Regions from separate parts of the Streptomyces sp. AM 2-1-1 genome, predicted to be linked through region 1. Evidence: riboswitches for the same ligand, from Rfam matches in the RefSeq annotation. Region 1 holds a riboswitch; each other region holds the start of a gene.

Evidence for each region. Region 1 has a riboswitch for cyclic di-AMP ahead of PZB77_RS02945 (LysM peptidoglycan-binding domain-containing M23 family metallopeptidase). Riboswitches for the same ligand answer to the same signal wherever they lie in the genome.
Region 2: another riboswitch for cyclic di-AMP. It lies ahead of PZB77_RS06975 (M23 family metallopeptidase); the one in region 1 lies ahead of PZB77_RS02945 (LysM peptidoglycan-binding domain-containing M23 family metallopeptidase).
Region 3: another riboswitch for cyclic di-AMP. It lies ahead of PZB77_RS16695 (M23 family metallopeptidase); the one in region 1 lies ahead of PZB77_RS02945 (LysM peptidoglycan-binding domain-containing M23 family metallopeptidase).
Region 4: another riboswitch for cyclic di-AMP. It lies ahead of PZB77_RS28055 (C40 family peptidase); the one in region 1 lies ahead of PZB77_RS02945 (LysM peptidoglycan-binding domain-containing M23 family metallopeptidase).

What each region holds. Positions count from the first base shown of each region.
Region 1 is NZ_CP119147.1:701,581-705,415, reverse strand. It holds gene PZB77_RS02960 (XRE family transcriptional regulator) at 1-104, shown strand, start outside; gene PZB77_RS02955 (DUF6126 family protein) at 177-356, shown strand; gene PZB77_RS02950 (tyrosine-protein phosphatase) at 350-1,201, opposite strand; cyclic di-AMP (ydaO/yuaA leader) riboswitch at 1,629-1,783, shown strand; gene PZB77_RS02945 (LysM peptidoglycan-binding domain-containing M23 family metallopeptidase) at 1,788-2,681, shown strand; gene PZB77_RS02940 (SGNH/GDSL hydrolase family protein) at 2,861-3,685, shown strand; gene PZB77_RS02935 (STM4011 family radical SAM protein) at 3,708-3,835, opposite strand, start outside.
Region 2 is NZ_CP119147.1:1,654,602-1,658,436, reverse strand. It holds gene PZB77_RS06985 (pitrilysin family protein) at 1-462, shown strand, start outside; gene PZB77_RS06980 (pitrilysin family protein) at 489-1,871, shown strand; cyclic di-AMP (ydaO/yuaA leader) riboswitch at 2,090-2,259, shown strand; gene PZB77_RS06975 (M23 family metallopeptidase) at 2,272-3,054, shown strand; gene PZB77_RS06970 (GntR family transcriptional regulator) at 3,333-3,835, shown strand, end outside.
Region 3 is NZ_CP119147.1:3,835,520-3,839,354, forward strand. It holds gene PZB77_RS16690 (PP2C family protein-serine/threonine phosphatase) at 1-878, shown strand, start outside; cyclic di-AMP (ydaO/yuaA leader) riboswitch at 1,191-1,343, shown strand; gene PZB77_RS16695 (M23 family metallopeptidase) at 1,355-2,428, shown strand; gene PZB77_RS16700 (aldo/keto reductase) at 2,694-3,641, shown strand; gene PZB77_RS16705 (PrsW family glutamic-type intramembrane protease) at 3,681-3,835, opposite strand, start outside.
Region 4 is NZ_CP119147.1:6,433,129-6,436,963, reverse strand. It holds gene PZB77_RS28075 (urease subunit alpha) at 1-550, opposite strand, end outside; gene PZB77_RS28070 (urease subunit beta) at 543-854, opposite strand; gene PZB77_RS28065 (urease subunit gamma) at 867-1,169, opposite strand; partial or broken gene PZB77_RS28060 (hypothetical protein) at 1,560-1,787, shown strand; cyclic di-AMP (ydaO/yuaA leader) riboswitch at 2,067-2,263, shown strand; gene PZB77_RS28055 (C40 family peptidase) at 2,267-2,743, shown strand; gene PZB77_RS28050 (ATP-binding protein) at 2,907-3,338, opposite strand; gene PZB77_RS28045 (helix-turn-helix transcriptional regulator) at 3,580-3,835, shown strand, end outside.

The sequences.
Region 1 (3,835 bases):
TCGCCGCTGCCGGCCCGGAGGGCGCCGAGCTGATCTTCGTGCACACCCTGTTGCAGAGCCCCGCCGCCGAGCTGTGCCTCGGCGACGGGACCCGTCGGCGCTGACCGCGCCCGGCGCCCACGCCTCGCCATCACCTCCGACGCCCGGACCCCGGGCGTCCGGCAGAGAGGACCGTCATGTACGACTCGGAGCACTACGACCCGCTGACCCCCCGGCCGACCGGTGAGGTCCGCGACACCCACGAACGGAAGATGCCGCGCGGGGTGGTCATCCGGCTCATCGCCTACCTGGTGGCCGGACACGTCGTCGCGGCCTTCCTGTACATCCTCTTCGCCGTGGCCGGAGGCAATCAGTAGCCGGACCGGTCTCCCGACGGGTACGGACGTGCGGGTGCGGACTGATCCAGCAGTCGCTCGCGCAGCCGCTCCCGGGTCTCGCCGGAGAGCCCCAGCCCGTCCGCGAAGTACCGATCGGTGGTGCCCCAGTTCTCCTCGATGGTGGCGAAGGCGGCGTCGAGGTAGTCGATGTGCGCCCCGAAGAGCGGGTTGAGCAGGCTCATCACCTCGGTGGAGACGACCGGGTCGGCGCTGTCGCCGCGCCGCAGCCGGTACCGGCGGTGGGCGTCGTTCGACTTGAGGTAGTCCGCCGCGATCGCGTCGCGCTCCACCCCGACCGCGAGCAGCGTCACCGCTATCGTCAGGCCCGCCCGGTCCTTGCCGGCGGCACAGTGCATGAGCGCCGGCACGCTGTCCCGCGCCAGTGCGTGCAGCACGCGGCTGTGCTCGGTCGTGCGGTCGGTGATGATCGAGCGGTACGAGGCGAGCATCCGCTCCTTCCCCTTGCCGTCGGCGAGCAGCGAGCGCAGCTGCGCGATGTCGCCCTCGCGCACCAGACGCCAGAATCCGGCCCCGTCGGCCGGGTCCGAGAGCGGGATGCGGACGTTGCGCACGCCCGCCAGCTCCACGTCGAAGCCGTCGAGCTTCTGATCGGCCGCGTTGCGGAAGTCGAAGACCGTGTGCAGGCCGAGCCGGCCGAGGAAGACGGCGTCCTCGGCGGTGGCGGCGGCGAGGTGACCGCTGCGGAAGAGCCTCCCGTGTCGTACGCGCCGCCCATCGGTGGTGGGCAGCCCGCCCACGTCCCGGAAGTTGCGGACCCCGCTCAGCTCGGGTTCGGCCGGCGAGAACTGCGGCACCTGCGTCACAGCGGCTCCTGAGTGCTCCAGCGCGCCGGCGCTGCTCGCCGACGTCGGCTCGTCGCGACCCTACGACATCCGTTCCCGGAGCCGGTGTGCCGACGGTGGGTCCGGACGGCTGCGTGACCCCCTTCAGGGCCGCGTGCGACATGTCCGTATTGTAGTTGTTTAACCCAACATCACCCGTTTATAAGGGAGATGGCGGGTGATCTCGTGAGCGGGATCATATCGGTGACGGTGCGTGGCCGTGAGGCCGGGGGGACGTCCGGCCGTCACGCGGAAATTCAAGATCGCGAATCCACGGAGGGTGACGGGAAAACGGGGCCGATATCAGCGCACGGATTCCGTTCCGGTTGCCACGGCTTGTTCCGTCCGACCCGGCTCGATTACGTTCACCCTCAATCCGGACGGACCGCCTAATCCTGCCGCCGCCCGGAATTCGAACTCACCTATGCGTGGCAGGAGCGGGGGACCCAGGTAAGCCGCCGACCGGAGTTGTTCCGGACGGCTCGGGGTGAAGTCGCGTTCAGCGCGACCGGGCATCTCCAGCCCGAACCCGACAGCTCACCTCGTAGGCGCCGGAGAGGAATTCCCCATGCCCATCCCGGGTAACCACCGTCGTAAGAAGTCCGGCCCGATCGCTCGCGGCGTCCTCGCCGCAGGAGCCGGCGGCGCTGTTCTCGCCCTGCCGCTCCTCGGCGCCACGGGTGCCCACGCCGCCGAGCGGACGGCCCCCGCCGCCGCCCAGTCCGCGCCGGCCGCCCAGCAGTCCGCCACGACCTACCGGGTCGTCTCCGGCGACTACCTGGCGAAGATAGCCGCCCAACACAAGATCAAGGGCGGCTGGGAGAAGCTCTACCAGGACAACCGCGAGGTCGTGGGCGACAACCCGAGCCTGATCCTGCCGGGCATGAAGCTGACGCTCGGCGCCCACGCGTCCACCTCCTCCCCGGCCGCCTCCGCCGCGAAGGCCGAGACGGAGACCGGGGCGAAGACGGCGACCACGACCGGGACGAAGGCCGCCCCGGCGACCACGACGGAGTCCGCCGCGCCGGCCACCAAGGCCGCCGACAGCAACAGCTCCGGCTGGGTCACCCCGATCGCCAACGCGACCGTCACCACCCAGTACCACGCCTCCGGCTCCATGTGGTCCAGCGGCTACCACACCGGCTCCGACTTCAGCGCCGCCACCGGCACCGTCATCCGTGCCGTCGGCCCGGGCACCGTCGTCTCCGCCGGTTACGACGGCGCCTACGGCAACGAGGTCATCATCAAGCACGCCGACGGCATGTACTCCCAGTACGCGCACCAGTCGCAGCTGATGGTCTCGGTCGGCCAGACCGTCACCGGCGGCCAGCAGATCGGTCTCTCGGGTGCCACCGGAAACGTCACCGGCCCGCACCTCCACTTCGAGATCCGCACCACCCCGAGCTACGGCTCGGACGTGGACCCGATCGCCTACCTGCGTTCGCACGGCGTCTCCATCTGAGACAGAAACCATTGACGGTCGTCACGATCCGTCAGGGTTCGAGGGGCGGTACGCGCAAGCGTGCTGCCCCTCCACTTATTCCGGCTTTACCAAAACCTGACCGGGTGGTCTATCTCACCCACCGTCAACCCCCTCTTTCGGTCGCGTAGGTCACACGGGAAGGGGCAAGATACGTGGCCGTGGCAATCGATTCGAGAATCCAGAAGACAGACATCATCGGGTCGTACGCGGCGATCGGCGACAGTTTCACCGAAGGTGTCGGAGACCCCGGACCCGACGGGACCTATGTCGGCTGGGCGGACCGCTTCGCGGTCCTCCTGGCGGACCAGCTCCCCGCCCTCGACGGGGCGACGCACTCCGATTCCCCGCACGGAAATTTCCGGTACGCCAATCTCGCGGTACGCGGCCGGCTCCTCGACAGAATCGTCGCGGAACAGGTACCGCGCGCCAAGGAGCTCGCACCGGACCTGGTGACCTTCTGCGCCGGAGGCAACGACGTCATCCGCCCCGGCACCGACCCGGACGACCTGGCCGAACGCTTCGAGCGCGCGGTCGCCGAACTCACCGACGCGGTCGGCACCGTCATGGTCACCACCGGGTTCGACACCCGCGGCGTACCGGTGCTGCGCCACATGCGCGGCAAGATCGCCACCTACAACGTCCACCTGCGCGCCATCGCGGACCGCTACCACTGCCCGGTCCTGGACCTCTGGTCCCTCCGCTCGATCCAGGACCGGCGCGCCTGGGACGACGACCGGCTCCACCTCTCCGCCGAGGGGCACACCCGGGTGGCACTGCGCGCCGCGCGGGTCCTCGGCATGGACACCCCGGCCGATCCCGACCAGCCCTGGCCCCCGCAGGCCGAGCGGAACACCTACGAAGTGCGGCGCGACAACATCCAGTGGGCCCGCGAACACCTCGTCCCGTGGATCGGCCGCCGACTGCGCGGCGAATCCTCCGGCGACACCGTCGCCGCGAAGCGCCCGGACCTGCTGCCGCTCTGAGCGGCGCGGCGCCGCGGGTCCGCTACACCAGGGGAAGGCGGGGGCGTGACGGGCCCGGCGGTGCCGCACCGCCCGCCACCGCCGGAATCCGCTCCAGGACGCCCCCGGCGAACACGTCGTACAACGGCAGCGACTCCAGGTGCACGTACC
Region 2 (3,835 bases), 950 kb from region 1:
GCGGTGGCCGCCGGGTTCGGGCTGCTGCGGCTGGCCGGCGCGCCCTCGCTGGGCTGGCTGGACGTCAAGACGTCCGGCGGCGTGGAGGTCGAGCGCATCGAGACCGCGGTCGACGAGGAGCTCGCGCGGTTCGCCGCCGAGGGCCCCACGCCGGAGGAAATGGAACGCGCGCAGGCCCAGTTGGAGCGCGAGTGGCTGGACCGCCTCGGCACGGTCGCCGGCCGCGCGGACGAACTCTGCCGCTTCGCCGTGCTGTTCGGCGACCCGCAGCTCGCGCTGACGGCCGTCCAGCGGGTCCTGGAGGTCACCGCCGACGAGGTCCGGGAGATCGCCGCCGCCACGCTGCGCCCCGACAACCGGGCCGTGCTCGTCTACGAGCCCGTCGAACCGGCTGAAGCCGACGCAGACGCCGGTAGCGAGGACGGCGTGGACGCCGACGCCCACGAGGAGGCCGGCAAGTGAGCGACGCCGCCGTGACTGGAGTAGCCATGGACTTCCACCCGCAGCCGACCCCGGGTACCGCCCGCCCCTGGGCCTTCCCGGCCCCCGAACGCGGCACCCTGCCCAACGGGCTGACCGTGCTCCGCAGCCACCGCCCCGGCCAGCAGGTCGTCGCCGTCGAGATCCACCTCGAAGCGCCGCTCGACGCCGAGCCCGAAGGGCTCGACGGTGTCGCCACCATCATGGCGCGGGCCCTCTCCGAGGGGACCGACAAGCACAGCGCGGAGGAGTTCGCCGCCGAGCTGGAGCGGTGCGGTGCCACGCTCGACGCGCACGCCGACCATCCCGGTGTGCGGGTCTCCCTGGAGGTCCCGGCCTCCCGGCTGGCCAAGGCGCTCGGGCTGGTGGCCGAAGCGCTGCGGGCCCCCGCCTTCGCCGACAGCGAGATCGAACGCCTGGTGGGCAACCGCCTCGACGAGATCCCGCACGAGCAGGCCAACCCCGCGCGCCGCGCCGCCAAGCAGCTCTCCAAGGAGCTGTTCCCGGCCACGGCCCGCATGTCACGCCCGCGCCTGGGCACCGAGGAGACCGTGCGGCGGATCGACACCGCCGCCGTGCGCGCCTTCTACGACGCCCACGTCCGCCCCGCCACGGCGGTCGCGGTCATCGTCGGCGACCTCACCGGCATCGACCTGGACGCCCTGCTCGCCGACACCCTCGGCGACTGGTCGGGCAACGCGGGCACCCCCCGCCCGGTGGCCCCGATCACCGCCGACGACACCGGCCGCGTGGTCATCGTGAACCGTCCGGGCGCCGTGCAGACGCAGCTGCTCATCGGCCGCATCGGCGCCGACCGGCACGACAGCGTCTGGCCGGCGCAGGTCCTCGGCACGTACTGCCTGGGCGGCACGCTCACCTCCCGGCTCGACAAGGTGCTGCGCGAGGAGAAGGGCTACACCTACGGCGTGCGCGCCTTCGCCCAGGTGCTCCGCTCCACCGCCGGTGGTCCGGACTCCGGCCCGGCCGGTGCGGCGATGCTGGCCATCAGCGGCTCGGTGGACACCGAGTCCACCGGCCCCGCCCTCGACGACCTCTGGAAGGTCCTGCGGACCCTCGCGGCGGACGGGTTGACCGACGCCGAGCGCGAGACGGCCGTGCAAAACCTCGTGGGGGTCGCCCCGCTCAAGTTCGAGACGGCGGCCTCCGTCGCGGCGACCCTGGCCGACCAAGTCGAGCAGCAGCTGCCCGACGACTTCCAGGCCCACCTGTACGCGCGACTCGCCGAGACCGGCACGGTCGAGGCGACCGCCGCCGTGGTCAGCGCGTTCCCGGTCGACCGACTGGTGACGGTCCTGGTGGGCGACGCGGCGCAGATCGCCGAGCCGGTCCGCGCGCTGAACATCGGCGACGTGACGGTCGTCAACGGCTGACCGGTCGTCAACGGCGGTCCGGGCAGCTCCCGGACGTACGGCGCGGCCCCGGCGGGAGCGATCTCGCCGGGGCCGCGCCGTATGTCCGCTTTGATGGGAAGATCCACGTCTGCCCTGTGGGATGTATGACAAAACCCCTTGTCCGTTTGGTGATCGAAAGCGCCTCGGCCTAGCGTCGATCCGGCTGTCCGTCGACCGTGCACCGCAATCGTGGTGCCGGACAGTCATCGCCGAGTCCCCGTCCGGCGCGAGCCTGGGGAGCCGGGGACCCGTGATGTCCCTGGGGTGAATCGGGTGCACCGCGTCTCGTGAGAGGTGCGAGCGCCCGTAGGAGACCTTCCTGCTCCGAACCCGTCAGCTAACCCGGTAGGCGAGAAGGAAGGAAAGGATCCGCTCCTCCATGGCGTTCACCCGTGCCACCGGGACGCATCGCGCCCCGGGCCGTCTGACGCGTACCACCGCCCGGTTCGCCGGCGTCGCGGCGCTCGCCGCCGCCGGCGTCGTCGGTTCGACGGCCGCTCCCGCCCTCGCAGCCGACACCGCCGCTTCCTCCGCGGACACCGCGACCTCCTCGGCCGAGACGACCGGACTCGTCCGGGCCGTGTCGCTCGGTGACTCCGTCGCCGCCCGGATCGCCGACCAGGCGGCCGCCCAGCAGCGTCACGCCGACGCCGTGGAAGCCCGTGCGCGGGCGAGGGCCGAAGCCGCCGCACGGGTCAGGGCGGCCCACGAGGAGAAGGCGCGAGCCGCCCGGGCCGCCGAGCGCACCCGCCTGAACTCCTTCCACCTGCCCGTCGCGGGCTCGTACGTCAGCACCGGCTACCAGTCGAGCGGTTCCCTCTGGTCCTCCGGCAGCCACTCGGGCATCGACTTCCACGCCGCCGTCGGCACCCCCGTCCTCGCCGTCGGGGCCGGTACGGTCGTCGAGGCCGGCTGGGGCGGTTCGTACGGCAACAACATCGTGCTGCGGATGGCGGACGGTACGTACACCCAGTACGGCCACCTCTCCTCCCTCGGCGTCTTCGCCGGGCAGCGCGTCTCCTCCGGGGAACGGATCGGCCTCGCCGGCGCCACCGGCAACGCCACCGGCCCCCATCTGCACTTCGAGGCCCGGACCGGGCCGGAGTACGGCTCCGACATGGACCCGGTGGCGTACCTGCGGGCGCGCGGCCTCACCGTGTGACGAGCGTCCCGCCAGGAACGACGGGACGGCCCCGGCCGGACACCGCCCAGCGGTGTCGTCGGCCGCGCCACCCGACGCGGCGGGCCGAACCTGCCGAAGCCCCGGCCCCGTGCCGGGGCTTCGGCATACCGCCCGAAACCCCACCGGCCACCGACTCCTTCGGCAAAAGATATGTGTGAATTCCGGTACGCCATCGGAAATTCACGCAGATTGCAATAGAGTCACGGTGCAGGCTTCGATCGGCCGCGATTCGCGGGGATCAATGCGGAGGTTCGGACATGCGTATTCCCGCGCACTCGGTATGCACGGCAATCCGTGACGACATCGTCTCGGGTGTCTACGAACGCGGCAGCCGCCTCACCGAGGAGCTCCTGGCCCGGCGCTACGGCGTGTCCCGGGTGCCGGTGCGTGAGGCGTTGCGAACCCTGGAGTCCGAGGGCTTCGTGGTGACCCGCAGACACGCCGGGGCATGCGTCGCCGAGCCGACGGAGCAGGAGGCCGCGGACCTCCTGGAGGTGAAGCTGCTGCTGGAGCCGCTGGGCGCGGCCCGGGCCGCGCAGCGGCGCACCGAGGCGCACCTCAAGGTCCTGCGCGGGCTGGTCAAACTGGGACAGGAGCGGGCACGCCGGGGCGAGGGGGAGGACCTGCGCTCCCTCGGCGGCTGGTTCCACGAGACGCTCGCGCAGGCATCCGGCAGTCCCGGTCTCATCGCGCTGCTGACCCAGCTCCGGCACAAGATCGCGTGGATGTACGCGGTCGACCAGCCGGTCCGCCCGGTCGA
Region 3 (3,835 bases), 3.1 Mb from region 1:
AGACGCTCACCGTGCTCACCGCGGCGGTGCTGGCGCTCGTCATCAACGGGGTCGTACGGCGCGGCAACGAACAACTCGCCTCCGCCCGGATCATCGCGGAGACCGCCATGCGCGCGGTGCTGCCCGTGCCGGCCGACCGGATCGGCGGCCTGCACGTCGCCGCACGGTACGAGGCGGCGCAGGCGGACGAGTACGTCGGCGGAGACCTCTTCGCCGTCGCCGACACCCCGTACGGCGTGCGGCTCGTCCTGGGCGACGTGCGCGGCAAGGGACTCGACGCGGTCGAGGCGGTGGCGGTGATCATCGGGGCGTTCCGGGAGGCCGCCGAGCAGGAACGGTCACTGGAGGGGGTGGCGCAGCGGCTGGAGCGCGCGCTCGCCCGGGACGCGGCGCGGCGCGGAGGGCTGGACCCGGTGGAGGGTTTCGTCACCGCGGTGCTCGCCGAGATCCCGCCCGGCTCCGCGACCGTACGGATCGTCAACCGGGGCCACCCCGAACCCCTGCTGCTGCACCCGGCGGGCGCGCTGGACGTGCTGCGGCCCCGTACGCCCGCGCTGCCGCTCGGCATGGCGCTGGGGGTCTGGCCGGACCAGGCGGACGAGTGGGACCTCCCCCCGGGCGCGACACTGCTGGCCTACACGGACGGGCTCTCCGAAGCGCGGGACAGGGCGGGCGTGTTCTACGACCCGGCGGAGCGGCTGCGCGGCCGGATCTTCCCCGGGCCCGAGGAACTGCTCTCGGCGCTCACCGACGACGTCCGGCTGCACACCGGTGGCCGCTCGACGGACGACCTCGCGCTGCTCGCGGTCGCCCGGCCGGCGGAGGACCAGCCGGAGCGCAGGACCACCGTGCCGATCGTGGGCCGGGGCAACGGCTGACGCCGTGACGTGGGCGTGGACACCGGTGGGGACAAGGGGCCCGGCCCGGGGTGGTTCCGTGCACCTCGGGAGGATCAGGGACGGGGCGACGGACCGTAGCGGGGTGGTGCCGCTCGATAACATATGACGCACCGTCAGAAAATCCGGGTTGCGGGACTGGGTCGCAAGTCGCCCCGATGGGGGCTGATATGCCCAGGTAAATGCCGTCCCTCAGTGGGGATGATCAAGGGGAACGGCTTGGAATCGAAGCCGTGTGTCTATTAACGTTCGATAACGCAGCGCGGTCGTCCCAGCCGTCGTCCCAGACGGCGCCGTGCGCGAGCGCCGAATTCCGCAAGGGAACCGGGGAACCACTACTTGGGGTGAATCGGACACCTGTGTCTCGTGAGAGACGTCAGGCGCCCGTAGGAGACCTTCCTGCTCCGAACCCGTCAGCTAACCCGGTAGGCGAGAAGGAAGGAAAGGAGTGCGCCCACGTGGCGTCCAATCAGCCTGCCCCCGAGGCCCCGTCACCCTTCATTCCCCGCGACGGCTCCGGTGCCCCCGGGGACGCCGGCGCGGCGTGGGAGGGGGAATGGAACCCCACCGAGGACTCCCTCCGGCCCGTGCGCGGCCGACACCGGGTGGCCAAGCAGCGGGGTCTCGCGCGTAGCTCCACCGTCCTCGGCGTCGGTGTCCTCGCGGCCGTCGGCGCGGGAGGCATGGCCACCGCGCAGAGCAAACCGCCGGTCTCCCTCTCTCTTCCCGATTCGCTCACGGACAATCTTCCGGACGCCAAGTCCCTTCCCGGGCTGGGCGCTCTGATCACCGCGGTCGGGTCCGGCGGCTCCGACGCCCACGCCGCCCCCGTACCCGTGGCGGCGGCCGCGCCGTTCACCACGGCCGGGCTCACCGCCGAGGAGACCCAGCAGGGGGCCACCGACGCGGGCGAGGCACTGCGCGCCCGCATCCTCCAGCAGGCCGAGCAGCAGCAGTCAGCCGCCGACGCGGACGCGAAGGCGGCCGAGGAGGCGGCGGCCGCCGCCAAGGCCGAGGCCGAGGCGAAGAAGCAGCGGGACGACGCCACGGCCAAGGCCGCGGCGGAGAAGAAGGCGGCCGAGGAGGCCGCAGCACAGAAAGCCGAAGCGGAGAGACTCGCCAAGCTCGCCGCCAGTTACGCGGTCCCCACCTCCTCGTACACGATCACCTCCACCTTCGGGCAGGCCGGCACGATGTGGGCCTCCGGGCAGCACACCGGCCTCGACTTCGCCGCCCCGACCGGCACCCCGGTCAAGGCCGTGCACGGCGGCACCGTCAAGTCGGCGGGCTGGTCGGGTTCGTACGGGTACCGCACGGTCCTGGAGCTCGCCGACGGTACGGAGATCTGGTACTGCCACCAGTCCTCCATGGACGTCGTCGTCGGCCAGCAGGTCTCCACGGGCGACACCATCGGCCGTGTCGGAGCCACCGGCAACGTCACCGGGCCGCACCTCCACCTCGAAGTCCACACCCCCGACGGCACCAGCATCGACCCGATGGCCTGGCTGACCGGCAAGGGCCTCACGATCTGACACCCCGGGGCGGGCGCCGTCGGGGCGCCCGCACCCGTCCGCGGGGGCGCCGGCCCCGGGCCCCCGGCCGCAGGCCCGGCCGACCGCCGCACTCCGCGGTCCACCCGGACCCCGGCAGCCCCGACGCTCCCCCCGGCGTCAGGGCTGCCGGTCTTCCCCCGCCGGTCGCCGCCGGGGCCCGCGCCCGCGCGGACCGCCCGGACGTCACCCGTACGCACGACCGGGAACCGGAATAGGGGCTCCCGTCCACGGGGTTGCACCCCCTATGACTTCTTCTCTCCGCACGCTCGGCACGTCAGGTCTCCGGGTCTTCCCGCTCGCCCTCGGCGGCAACGTCTTCGGCTGGACCGCCGACGAGGCCCAGTCCTTCGCGGTCCTCGACGCCTACGCGGCGGCCGGCGGCAACTTCGTCGACACGGCCGACGCCTACTCGTCCTGGGCCCCCGGCAACCAGGGCGGCGAGTCGGAGACCCTCATCGGAAAGTGGCTCAGGGCCCGCGGCAACCGCGCGGACGTCGTCGTCGCCACGAAGGTCGGTGCCCACCCCGAGTACCGGGGTCTCGCCCCCGCCACCGTCAAGGGCGCCGTGGAGGAGTCCCTGCGGCGGCTCGGTACCGACCACATCGACCTCTACTACACGCACTTCGACGACGAGAGCGTGCCGGTGGAGGAGATCATCACCGCCCTCGACCAGTTGGTGAAGGAGGGCAAGGTCCGCGAGATCGGTGCCTCCAACATCAGCCCCGCCCGTCTGCGGGCCTCGCTCGACTTCTCCGAGCGCGAAGGGCTCGCCCGGTACGTCGCCCTCCAGCCGCAGTACAACCTGGTCTCCCGCGACACCTACGAGGGTCCGGCGCAGGACCTCAGCGCCGAGGCCGGCCTCGGCGCCGTCCCGTACTCCGCGCTGGCCTCGGGCTTCCTCACCGGCAAGTACCGGCCCGGCGCGCGCGTGGAGAGTGCCCGCGCCGAGAAGGCCGGGGCGTACCTGGAGTCCGAGCGGGGCCAGAAGGTGCTGAGCGCGCTCGACGCCGTCGCCGAAGCGCGGGGCACCAAGATCGCCACCGTCGCGCTGGCCTGGCTGGCGTCCCGCCCGACGGTCGTGGCGCCGATCGCCTCGGCCCGTACGCCGGAGCAGCTGCCCGAGCTCCTCGCGGTCGCGGACCTGGTGCTCAGTGACGAGGAGGCGGACCGGCTCACCGCCGCCTCCGCCTGAGCGGTCCGAGCGGCCGCTGCCGGAGACACGGGTCCGGGGTCACTGCGGAGGGTGCAGGTAGGGGTTGTGACCGTCGTACCGCTGGTGCGGAGGCGGCTCCTGCGGCGCCGGTGCGTGGGCCGGCCGCCCGTCGCCGTACGGGGCCGTCGTCCCGGTTCCGTAGGGGGACAAGGGCGGCCGGGCGCCGGGCGGGA
Region 4 (3,835 bases), 5.7 Mb from region 1:
GGTGCCAGGAGCCCGGGGTGACCGTGGTCGCCTTGGTGCCCTCGGCCGGTCCGGTACCGCCACCGACGAGGGTGGTGATCCCGGAGGAGAGAGCCTGGTCGACGAGGGTCGGCGAGATGAAGTGGACGTGCGCGTCGATGGCGCCCGCCGTGAGGATCTTGCCGTTCCCCGCGATGATCTCGGTCTCCGGCCCGATGACGAGCTCGGGGTGGACGCCGTCCATCGTGTCGGGGTTGCCGGCCTTGCCGATGCCGGTGATGCGCCCGTCCCGGATGCCGATGTCGGCCTTGACGATCCCCCAGTGGTCGAGGACGACCGCCCCGGTGATGACCGTGTCCGGGGCGCCCTCGGCGCGGGTGGTGCGGGCCTGGCCCATGGACTCACGGATCACCTTGCCACCCCCGAAGACGGCTTCGTCACCGGCGAGTCCGGGTCCGCCCGAGCGGTCCTCCTCGATCTCCACCAGCAGGGAGGTGTCGGCGAGCCGGATGCGGTCGCCGGTGGTCGGGCCGAACAGGTCGGCGTACACGGCACGGTCGAGCTCAGCCATCGAGGGCACCTCCGGTCGCGCCGCGCAGGCCGGGGACGACGCGGGCGCCGGCGAGCGGGACGAGTTCGACGTCCGTCGGGATGCCGGGCTCGAAACGCACGGCCGTCCCGGCGGCGATGTTCAGCCGCAGGCCGCGGGCGGCCTCGCGGTCGAAGTCGAGGCCGGGGTTGGCCTCGGCGAAGTGGTAGTGGGAGCCGACCTGGACGGGCCGGTCGGCCGCGTTGAGGACGGTGAGACGGGTGACGGGACGGCCCTCGTTGATCGGCACGGGCCCCTCCGCGTACAGGATCTCTCCGGGAATCACCGGTGGCACCCCTCAGACGATCGGATCGTGGACGGTGACGAGCTTGGTGCCGTCCGGGAAGGTGGCCTCCACCTGGACGTCGTGGATCATCTCCGGGATGCCGTCCATGACGTCGCGGCGGGTGAGCACCGCGCGTCCGGACGCCATGAGTTCGGCGACGCTCCGGCCGTCGCGTGCGCCCTCCAGGAGGTGCGAGGTGATCAGCGCGACCGCCTCCGGATGGTTGAGCCGCAGCCCGCGCGCCCGGCGCCTCTCGGCGACGTCGGCGGCCACATGGATGAGCAGTCGCTCCTGCTCGTGCGGGGACAGTTGCACGCTTCACCTCGTCGTCTCGCGCCCGGTACCGGCTCTGGTCGCGGCGGACCCTGCCGGATGTCGACGGTCCGTGGACATCCGAGGGGCGAACCACCGTCCAGGCATGGCACGTTAGGGCGGAAGTTTTTCCGTGGCGTTAACTGGGACGGTTCCGCGGCGACACGACGGCGAACCGGACCGCGGCGGCGTCGGGGAGGTGAGCCGTCCCGCCGTCCCGCGGACGGACACGGCCGGGCCGTCCCCGCGCACCCGCCTCGTATACGGCGCGACGGAGGGTGGTGCGCGTCGCTCTCCGGCCGCGCCGGACGGTCCCCCGCCCGCCTGGGGGGCGAAGCCTGCGGTCGCCTGGGGGCGGCCGGGGCCCTGGAGGCGCAGGCGGCGGCCCTGGTGGCACAGGCGGCGGCCCTGGTGGCACAGGCGGCGGCGCTGCGTGACGCCCTGACGCCGGTGCACGAGCGCGGCGGGACGCGGATCCACGCGACGACGCCGGCGCGGGCGCTGCGGGCCCTGGACGGGGAGCGGCGCCCGGGCCGCGTCACCGTACCGTGCGTGTCCAGGAGTTGGCCGGTAGGGAGCGGGGCGCGGCGCCGCGTGGGGGAACTGCCGACACGCCCGTGAGGAATATCGGATATTTCACCCGTTCGGTCCAGGTGATCGAGCCTGGCGACGCCGCTCCGAGTTGCGCTCCCCGCGGTTCTCCCCATGGGCGGCAATCCGCAGGCCACAGGGGGTGCGGACCCGGCCCCGACAAGCGCTCCCGGCTGTCCGGAGCGCTCCCCCTACTCTCCCGGCGCAACCGCGGCAGGTCTCTCCGGCGGCCTCTGCCCCCTCGAAAATCCCGCACGGCCTGGGTCAAGATCCGTGGGACGACAAGCCCCCGCCATCCTGACGGGGCGGTCCGCGCGGACGCCGAGTCCTGCCGCCGAGCGGATGACGGGTCGACAGGAGTGGATCGGCAGGAGTGGAGGACCCGAGCACAACGGGCCGACCGGGTTACCGGCCGTCCCTCGGGGTGAAGCCGCACCGCGCGGCCGGGCGACTTCGCCAGCCCGAACCCGACAGGTCATCTTTCACAGGCGGCTGACGAAGGGTTGCGCATGACTGCGCAGGTTCATGTCCCGTCTCTGCTCGCCCGGGCCGGTACGGCCTCGGCCCTGACTCTCGCTCTCAGTTCGACCATGCTGGCCCCCGGCCTGGTGAACGACGCCGACGCCGCCACCGCCGCCCGTGCCACGAAGGCCCTCCGTGTGGCCGCCTCGAAGAAGGGCGCTCCCTACCAGTGGGGCGCCACCGGCCCCCGCAGGTTCGACTGCTCCGGGCTGACGCTCTACTCGTTCAAGCGGGTCGGCAAGAAGCTTCCCCGTACGGCGCAGCAGCAGTACAACAAGACGCGTCACATCACCTCCTCGCAGCGCAGGAAGGGAGACCTGGTCTTCTTCCACAGCGGCCGCAGCGTCTACCACGTGGGCATCTACGCCGGCAGCGGGAAGATCTGGCACTCCCCGAAGACCGGCGCCGTGGTGCGACTGGAACGGATCTGGACGAAGAGGGTCTGGTACGGGCGGGTGCGCTGAGCACCCGGACCCGGTGCACGGGTGCGTGGCGGTCGGCTCCCGACAGGACGCCGCGCACCGGGGTGCGCGGTCGGCCCGTCCGGAGCCGACCGCGCCGACGCGCGGAGCGCCGCGGTTCCCGGTGGACCGGTGCGCGGCCTCGGATGCGGTGCACGAGGTCGCTCTAGCTCACCACCGCCGCGGCACAGGGCAGCACGACCCACACGGTCTTGCCGCCGTCCTCGGTCGCCGTGACGCCGAACCGTCCGCCGGACTCCTTGACCAGGGACCGGATGATCGCGAGGCCGCGCCCGTTGTCCTGCTGCACGGCGGCGGGCAGCCGCCTGGGCCACCGGGGGTGGCTGTCGGTCACCCCGAGCCGCAGCACTTCGTCGCGGTCGAGCACGAGCCGGACCGTGAAGGTGGGCGACTGGCCGAAGGTGTGCAGGATCGCGTTGGTGGCCAGTTCCGAAACGATCAGCCGCATCGTCTCCGCGGTGTCGGTGTCGTCGGGCAGCCCCCACTCGGTGAGAGCTCCGGCCACGTGTCTGCGGGCCGCGGACACCGATGCGGGATCGCTCGGCAGGGTGACATGTGCTTCCTGATGATCTGCCATGGCGACGCCGTCCCTTTCCGCCCGGCCGACCCCTATCGGCCCGGATTGTGCCTGGCGCCAGAGTGCCACCGCCAGACCCCGTGCTGTGACGATCTGCCGAGATATGCATATATCTATCGCTCGATGCGGTGAACTCGGCGTCGCCGGGACTCGAACGTTCGGCACACTTGCGTCCAGGTCGGCCGAGGGACGGTCGGCCCACGGAACGGTCGGCCGTGCCGCCCGGCGGAAGGAAACCGGAATGGGCAACGGCCCCGTCGTGCGTCGACGCAAACTCGGTGAGGAGCTGCGGAGTCTGCGCCACGCGTCGGGATTCACGAGCCGGCAGGCGGCGTCGCTGCTCGGCTGGCACCAGTCGAAGGTGAGCAGGATCGAGACGGGGGCCAGTGGAGTCTCCCCGGCCGACGTGAGCCGACTGCTGGACGCGTACGCGGTCGACGACCCCGAACTGCGTTCCCTGCTGTCGGCTCTGGCGGGCTCGGCGGAGAACCGGGACG